One region of the Mesorhizobium sp. M5C.F.Ca.ET.164.01.1.1 genome, then DNA from elsewhere that is predicted to be linked to it. Evidence: predicted binding sites of a transcription regulator. Region 1 holds the regulator's gene; the other holds the start of a gene.

The links. Region 1 encodes PhoB, which activates phosphate uptake and scavenging genes when phosphate is short. Its sites were predicted from a motif close to TGTCATNNANCTGTCAT; they were not measured.
Region 2: a site for PhoB is predicted at 2,479-2,495, ahead of EN807_RS00350 (ceramide glucosyltransferase). Genes of this name have one in related genera too.

Annotation. Positions count from the first base shown of each region.
Region 1 covers NZ_SRTG01000001.1:1,526,679-1,531,098, forward strand. The annotation lists gene pstA (phosphate ABC transporter permease PstA) at 1-273, shown strand, start outside; gene pstB (phosphate ABC transporter ATP-binding protein PstB) at 286-1,101, shown strand; gene phoU (phosphate signaling complex protein PhoU) at 1,140-1,847, shown strand; gene phoB (phosphate regulon transcriptional regulator PhoB) at 1,864-2,553, shown strand; gene EN807_RS07445 (ROK family protein) at 2,727-3,974, opposite strand; gene xylF (D-xylose ABC transporter substrate-binding protein) at 4,235-4,420, shown strand, end outside.
Region 2 covers NZ_SRTG01000001.1:70,447-74,866, forward strand. The annotation lists gene EN807_RS00345 (O-succinylhomoserine sulfhydrylase) at 1-1,177, shown strand, start outside; gene EN807_RS00350 (ceramide glucosyltransferase) at 1,225-2,379, opposite strand; gene apaG (Co2+/Mg2+ efflux protein ApaG) at 2,606-2,998, shown strand; gene EN807_RS00360 (Hsp33 family molecular chaperone) at 3,136-4,170, opposite strand; gene argF (ornithine carbamoyltransferase) at 4,264-4,420, opposite strand, start outside.

The sequences.
Region 1 (4,420 bases):
ATCATGACCGGCACCATTCTCGGAATGGCGCATGCGCTGGGCGAAACCGCGCCGTTGCTGATGATCGGCATGGTCGCCTTCATCGTCGACATTCCCGGCGGCTTTACCGATCCCGCGACGATCCTGCCGGTGCAGATATTCATGTGGGCGGATTTCCCGGAAGCTGGATTCCAGCAGAAGACTTCGGCGGCGATTTTGATTTTGCTGCTGTTTTTGGTCATCATGAACGCCATTGCGGTGATACTGCGCAGGCGCTTCGAGCGGCGCTGGTAAGGAGCAGAGGATATGAACATCATGACGGAAGCCGGCGTCGAACAGAAACTGAGCAGCGCAACCAATGCCCCTTCGATCAAGATGAAGGGCGAAAAGGTCTCTGTTCATTACGGCGAGAAGCGAGCTCTGTTCGACGTGGACCTCGATGTCCGCGAGAACCAGGTGACGGCGTTGATCGGCCCATCGGGCTGTGGCAAGTCGACCTTCCTGCGTTGCCTGAACCGAATGAACGACACGATCGATATCGCGCGGGTGAGCGGCAAGATCACGCTCGACGGCGAGGATGTTTACGACCCGAAAATCGATGTCGTCGAGCTACGAGCTCGCGTCGGCATGGTTTTCCAGAAACCGAACCCGTTTCCGAAGTCGATCTATGAAAACGTCGCCTACGGTCCGCGCATTCACGGCCTGGCCAGGAGCAAGTCCGAGTTGGACGGCATCGTCGAATCGAGCCTGAAGAAGGCCGGTCTGTTCAACGAGGTCAAGGATCGCCTGCTCGAGTCGGGCACCGGTCTCTCCGGCGGACAGCAGCAGCGCCTGTGCATCGCGCGCGCTATCGCCGTGTCGCCGGAAGTGATTCTGATGGACGAGCCCTGTTCGGCGCTCGATCCGATCGCCACCGCCCGCGTCGAGGAACTGATCGACGAACTGCGCCAGAACTACACGATCGTCATCGTCACCCACTCGATGCAGCAGGCAGCGCGCGTGTCGCAACGCACGGCGATGTTCCATCTCGGCTATCTGGTCGAGGAGGGCGCGACCGACAAGATGTTCACCAATCCCGACGACAAGCGCACCCAGGACTACATCACCGGCCGATTCGGCTGAGCGGTCCGGCGGCGAATTTCGAACACGAGGACAGGATCATGGGTGAACACACCGTCGCATCTTTCGACGAGGAACTGGAGCACATCGACAGGCTGATCCGCGACATGGACGAGCTCGCCGCCGCGATGGTCGCAGCCTCGATCCGCGCGTTGCTTGCGTCAGACAATGCGATGGCGCAGCGTGTTGTCTCGGACGACGCCATCATGGATGCGCGGCAGCGCGAACTCGACGATAGCGCGATCACCCTGATCGCCAAGCGGCAGCCGATGGCACAAGATCTGCGCGCCGTGGTTGGCGCAATCCGCATGGCCGGCGATCTCGAGCGCATCGGCGACCTGGCCAAGAACATAGCCAAGCGGGTCAGCGCAGTCGGGCAGAGCGCCACGCCGCGCAATCTCTCGCACGGCATCGACGCGATGGCGGATCTCGTTCTCGAGCAGCTCCGCGGCGTGGTCGAGCACTATGTGTCGCGCAATGCCGGCGCGTTGAAAGAACTGCGCGCCGACGACCAGAAGATCGACGTGAAATACACGGCGGTTTTTCGCGAACTCCTGACCTACATGATGGAGGATCCGCGCAACATCACCGCCTGCACGCATCTGCTGTTCTGCGCCAAGAATCTCGAGCGTATCGGCGATCATGTCACCAACATCGCCGAAAACGCCTACTTTGTCGTGACCGGGCAGCAATTGCCGGCGGATCGCCCGAAGCTCGACGAAACGACGATGTCGGCGCCGGCGACATGACAGGAGTGACCGGCCGATGATCGCGCCGCGCATCATGGTGGTGGAGGATGAAGAGCCGCTGGGCGTCCTCCTCCGCTACAATCTGGAATCCGAAGGCTATCAGGTCGAGGTGGTGACGCGCGGCGACGAGGCCGAAATCCGGCTGCAGGAAAACGTGCCCGATCTGCTGGTGCTCGACTGGATGGTGCCGGCGGTTTCGGGCATCGAGCTTTGCCGGCGCCTTCGGGTGCGTCCCGAAACCGAGCGGCTGCCGATCATCATGCTGACCGCGCGCGGCGAGGAGAGCGACCGGGTGCGCGGCCTTTCCACCGGAGCCGACGACTATCTGGTCAAGCCGTTCTCGACACCGGAATTCATGGCCAGGGTCAAGGCGCTGCTGCGCCGCGCCAAGCCGGAAGTACTGTCCAGCGTGCTGAAGGTCGGCGACATCATGCTCGATCGCGAATCGCACAGGGTCTATCGCAAGAAGAGCGAGATCCGGCTCGGGCCGACCGAATTCCGGCTGCTCGAATTCATGATGCGGCACCCGGGTCGGGTCTTCTCGCGCAGCCAGTTGCTCGACAATGTCTGGGGCGAGACGATCTACATCGACGAGCGCACGGTGGACGTCCATGTCGGCCGGTTGCGCAAGGCGGTCAACAATGGTCGCATGCCCGATGTCATCCGCACCATCCGCGGCGCGGGCTATGCGATCAGGGAAGACTAGGGATGTGCTGATACGGGTGATTCCGGCCTGCGAACGGCGGCTTCCTGCGCTTCCGGTGCTCACGTACCCGAAATTACGCTCCGCTCCGGTTCTCGGAACCCCCATTCTCGACTCGGCCTGACCTGAATCTCAACACACCCCAAGTCGCGATCCGGGGATCCCTGCCTTCGAATTCAAGCCACGTTCTTTCCGACCGAGCCGGCTCGTGCCTGGATGCTCGGCGCGAAGATCTCCTGGTCGACGAAGCTCAGCGCCCGCATGGCGCAGCCTTCTCGGATCAGCGGCAGTTCGTTCGGCTCGGTGTCGAAGGAAATCGAACCCGAATGCTGGCCGCCGGCGGTCTGGGCGATGGCCTCGCGCAGGGCCGGCTCAATCAGGTCGAAGGCGGCAGCGCTGGCACCGACCATGGCGACCGGCGCCGGATCGATCAGCGCGAACAGGCTGCCGAGCCCGAAGCCGAGCGCTTCGCCGGCCTTGCGGTAGGCTTCGCGCTCCGGTCCGTCCGTCTCGCGCGCCCGGGCCGCCAGTGCCCGCATCTCGGCGTCGCTGACATCGGCGACCGGCTCGGCGTTTTCGCTCAATTGCCTTGCGTTGCGCCAGATAGCGTAGTTGCCGGCATAAGCCTCGACGCAACCGCGCCGCCCGCAGCGGCAAAGCGCGCCGCCCGGCCGATGAATCATGTGGCCGAATTCGCCGCCTGAGGAATGGGTGCCGGTGAACAGCTCGCCTTTCAGCACCAGCCCCATACCGATGCCATGCGAGAGCAGGATGGCGATGAAATCGTCGCGGTAGCGATCCGGGTCGCGCCAGCGCAGCGCCACGGCCATCATGTTGCAGTCGTTCTCCATGATGGCCGGAATGTCGAACTCGCGTTCCAGAATGTCGGCGAAGGCGATGTTCGTCTGCGGCGTGATCGGCGACCATAACATGGCGCGCGCATGGGAATCGGTAATACCCTGGATCGCCAGCGCGATGCGGGCGACGCTTTGGACGTCGAGGTCGGGGTCTTCGAGCCGGCGCCGGACGATGGCGACACATTCGTCGATCAGCTCGTCGCGCGACATGGTCAGCGTGTCCAGCCGGCGCTGTTCCTCGGCGACCACTTGTCCGGCATAGTCGATGACAGCGATCGACAGGAAATTCAGCGACAATACGACAGCCAATACCGCAGCGGCTTCCGGATTGAGGCTGAGGCCAACCTGCGGCCGGCCACGTTTCAGCGAGACGGTCTCACTCGCCTTGGTCTCGGCCAGGATGCCTTCCTGGATCAGGTCGGAAGAGATCGCCGATATGGTCGAATGGCTGAGGCCGGTGGTTGCGGCGATCTCGGTCCGCGACGGCTGGCCTGCGCGGCGTACGGCCGAAATAACCATGGCCCGGTTGCGCCGGCGCAAATCGTCATGGCGGATCCCAACCGACATTGTTTTGCTTCCTCCCTATTGCCGCGGCCGCTCATGAATCGGAAGCCGTCAGGCCGACAAATACTGGCAGAACCAGAAGGACCTGTCATTGTTTATTCCGAGACTCGAAAAAAAGCCGGCAGGAGATTAAAATCCATCAGAATTCATGTTGACAGTGCTTCGGCGTTGGATCAGTATTTTTTCGAGGCTCGAAAAAAAGAGTCTTTGTGCCGGCCTTCGGGCCAGTTGGTCGCGCCGTACGCGGCGTAGGGAGGAATATCATGAAGAGATTCACAGCCGCCATCCTGGCGGGGGTCGCCATGTCGCTGACGCTCGCGTCGGTCGCACAGGCGAAGGACAAGGTCATTGGTGTTTCGTGGTCGAACTTCCAGGAAGAGCGCTGGAAGACTGACGAAGCCGCCATGAAGTCGGCGATCGAGGCCGCCGGCGACAAGTATATTTCCGCC
Region 2 (4,420 bases), 1.5 Mb from region 1:
GCGCAACTGGAAGCCTCAGACCGCACTCGTGCATGCGGGAACGCTGCGTTCCGGCTTCGGCGAGACCTCCGAGGCGATGTATCTCACGCAAGGCTATGTCTACGATACGGCGCAGGCGGCGGAAGCCCGCTTCAAGGGCGAGGAACCGGGCTTCATCTATTCGCGCTATGCCAATCCGACGGTCGACATGTTCGAGAAGCGCATGTGTGCGCTGGAAGGTGCCGAAGATGCCCGCGCCACAGCATCCGGCATGGCGGCGGTTACAGCGGCGTTGCTGTGCAGCGCCAAGGCCGGCGACCACATCGTGGCGGCGCGCGCGCTGTTCGGCTCCTGCCGCTGGGTGGTCGAGACGCTGGCGCCGAAATACGGCATCGAGGCGACGCTGGTCGATGGCACGGAAATCGCCAATTGGGGAAAGGCGGTCAGGCCCAACACCAAGCTGTTCTTCCTTGAAAGCCCGACCAATCCGACGCTGGAAGTCGTCGACATCGCAGCCGTCGCCTCGCTTGCCGATTCGATCGGCGCGCGGCTGATCGTCGACAATGTCTTTGCCACGCCCTTGCAGCAGAAGCCGTTGCAGCTCGGCGCTCATATCGTCGTCTATTCGGCGACCAAGCACATCGACGGCCAGGGGCGCTGCCTCGGCGGCATCATCCTGTCGGACAAGAAGTGGATCGACGAGAATTTGCACGACTACTTCCGCCACACCGGCCCCAGCCTGTCGCCCTTCAACGCCTGGACGCTGCTGAAGGGCCTGGAGACGCTGCCGCTGCGCGTGCGCCAGCAGACGGAAAGTGCCGGCCGGATCGCTGACTTCCTCGCCGAGCGATCGGAAATTGTCCGCGTCATCTACCCCGGCCGCGCCGATCACCCGCAGGCGGCTGTGGTCAAGAAGCAGATGTCGGGCGGCTCGACGCTGATCTGCCTCGACGTCAAGGGCGGCAAGCAGGCGGCCTTCGCCTTCCAGAACGCGCTCGATATCGTGCTGATCTCTAACAATCTGGGTGACGCCAAGAGCCTGATCACCCATCCCGCGACGACGACACACAAGAATCTGAGCGACGAGGCGCGCGCCGAACTCGGCATCGGGCCAGGCACGCTCAGGCTGTCCGTCGGCCTGGAGGACACCGACGACCTGCTCGAAGACATCGAGCAGGCCCTGAAAGCCGCCAGATAGGTATATGCACTGGGCGGTGTCGCTCGAATCGTCAAAATCAGGCGCGGTCAGGCGCCCGACGGGGTCTCTTCCAATTCCGCAACGGCGCTGGTGTGGATGGTCATCGTGTTGCCGCGCCAGTCGACGGCACCGCTGAGCCAGCCACGCGCCCAGACAATCGGCAGGATGCAATCGCGCACCATCATCGCCGGGATCATGCGCAGCGACAGGTGCCAGCCCTTGGCCGAGGCGAGAGCGCATTCCGGGAGATAGGCGACTACCAGCACAGCGAGGGCGGTTGCCGACAGGCTGAAACCGGCGCCTGCTGCCGCAACCAACGCAAGCACCAGCGGCGGGGCCGCTCCGATCAGGAGCTCGGGCGCGAAGAACAGTGGGAAGGTGACGCGACGCAGGCGTGCCCAGCGGGCCTGGCGCGACCAGATTTCGCCAAGCCTGCGCAAACCGAGCGGCTGCTCGAAGGGCGAGCCGACGAGATTGACGCGCAGTCCGAGCCCGTTGACCAGCTTGGTCGCGGCGGCATCCTCGGCAATCTCGGCTGCAAGCGCACGGATGCCGCCATTGGCGTCGAGCATCGGCTTGTTCCACAACATGCTCTTGCCTTGGGCAAAACCGAGGCCGAGCGCCTCTCCGGTATATTGCCAGCGCGCCTGCAGCGTGTTGAGGAAGGCGCATTCGACCTCCGCCCAGAACCCGTCCGGCCGCGAGCCGATCGGCGTCGAGCAAACAAGACCGGTTTCCGGCCGCCATGCCGCCATCAGATGCTGGACATAGTCCCTCGGCATCAGGACGTTGGAATCGGCAAGGATGACCCAGCGGTGGCGCGCGGCCTCCCAGCCCTTCACGCAATTGTTGAGTTTCGGATTGCCGCTGATGCGGTCGTCGCCGACGAGCAGCCGGGCCGGCACGGCTGGAAAAAGGGCAATCGCATCGGTGATCGGCCCGACCACCGGGTCGTCGGCATGGGCGACGCAGAAGATGAGCTCATAGCGCGGCCAGTCGAGCGAGAAGGCGCGCTCGAGCGTTTCCTCGGCAAACGGCTCGACGCCGCGCGACGGCACGACGATCGACACCGGCGGCGCCTTGCCGGCTGGCGGCGCGATCCTGCCAGGCCGCTTCAGCTTGAACGAAGCGAGCAGGATGCTGGCGACATTGACGAGAAGCAGAGCTGTGGAAAGCAAGGCGGCTGTGACTGTCAATTCCATCGATATCTGGTCGCTCCAGAAAAAACCGGCCGCATGGAAGCCGTTTTCAACAGTTCGACAGAATGCTGAGTCGCCGGCCCTGCACACCATCATTGTCATGTGTCACTTAAATGACATTGTTCTTCGGCACCTGCGCGCAAAGGAGTCGGGCAACGACGGGAAGCCTCCCCGTTGACCAAACTGCGGAGAGCGTCGAATGTTCCGTCTGCATATTGTGGAGTAGTCTATGTACAGCGCCGTTACGCGCAACATCGAAGTACAGGTCAGGCCGTTCTATCTGGAAGATCGCTCCGACCCGTCGGAGAACCGCTATGTCTGGGGCTACCAGGTGACCATCGACAACCAGTCGGATGAATTCGTACAACTCCTGTCACGCTATTGGCATATCACCGACGGCACTGGCCGGGTCGAGGAAGTGCGCGGCGCCGGCGTTGTCGGCGACCAGCCCGAACTCAACCCCGGCGACAGTTATCAATATACGTCTGGCTGCCCGCTCTCGACACCGTCCGGCATCATGGTCGGCCACTATACGATGCGCAACAAGCGAGGCGAGACGTTCGACGTCGCCATCCCCGCCTTTTCGCTCGACCTGCCGGGCACGCGGCGCACCGTCAACTGACCAGCTAGACCTGATCCATCCCGATAGAATCGGGATGGGCTCCAACTCTTAGACCAGGACCTTTCCCGAACCGAAGGTCAGCGAAGCAAAAAACGCTTTCCACTTTTCGATGCGCGGACTTTGGTCGGGATCATGGTCTACTGCGCCGCAGAAAACTCCGTCGGATCGAAGTCATATTGCTTCGAGCAGAATTCGCAGGCGACATGAATGCCGCCATCCTCGCTGCTGTCCCTGATCTCGTCGGCTGAGAAACCTTCGAGTATGCCGCGGATCTTCTCCCTGGAGCATGAGCACTCGTCGGCTACCGGTACGCCGCCGAAGACGCGGACGCCGTGCTCGTGGAACAGCCGGTAAAGCAACCGCTCGGCGCCGATCGTCGGGTCGATCAGTTCCGTCGGCTCGATGGTGCCAAGCAATGCCAGCAGTTCCTGCCAGGAATTGTCGGCCGGATCATGGATCTCATCGCGCGGATCGCCGTCGCCGCCCGGAAGATCGGGCACGCGCATGCGTTCCGCCGATTGCGGCAGGAATTGCGCAAGGATGCCACCGGCACGCCATTGCTCGCGGGCACCGCCGACACCGGGCGTCAACAGCTTGGCCACCGAGAGTCTGAGGTCGGTCGGGATCTGTTCCGACTGGCGAAAATAGGTGCGCGCGGCCTCCTCCAGTGTCTCGCCGTCGAGCTGGACGATGCCCTGATAGCGCTGCGTGTGGGCGCCCTGGTCGATGGTCAGCGCCAGGACACCGCTGCCGAGCAGCGTCTGCTGCGAGGTCTCGCCGGCAGATGTCAGTGCCTCCAGCCGGTCGGCATCGAAGCGCGCATAGGCGCGCAGCGCCTGCGGCGTGGAAAAATCCGCAACCAGCATATCGACCGGCCCGTCCGTGCGGGTCTGCAGGATGAACTTGCCTTCGAACTTGAGCGAGGTGCCGAGCAGCACTGTCAGCACGCAAGCTTCCGCCAGCAAGCGCGCGACCGGCTGGGGGTAGTCATGACGGCTGAGGATCGCGTCGAGCATCGGCCCGAGCTGGACGGTGCGCCCGCGCACGTCGAGCGGGCCGACCTCGAAGGGCACGACATGATCGTCGCCGGCGTAGCCGAATTCGCCGAGTTTGGGTTGATGTTCAGCCAATTGATGAGTTTCCAACATGACAAAGCTCCGGGGCGCGGCCATGCCGCCCTCCGGGGCGCATGCGTCGAAACGCGCTCGATTTGCGTGATGCGGCTGAGATAGGCATCACGTACTCCCGGATCAAGGCGGTCCGGATCAAGCGCCCAGACACCAGGCCAAAACCGCCTTCTGGGCGTGGAGCCGGTTCTCGGCCTCGTCGAACACCACCGAATGTGGCCCGTCGATGACCTCGTCGGTGACCTCCTCACCGCGATGCGCCGGCAGGCAGTGCATGAATAACGCGTCGGCTTTT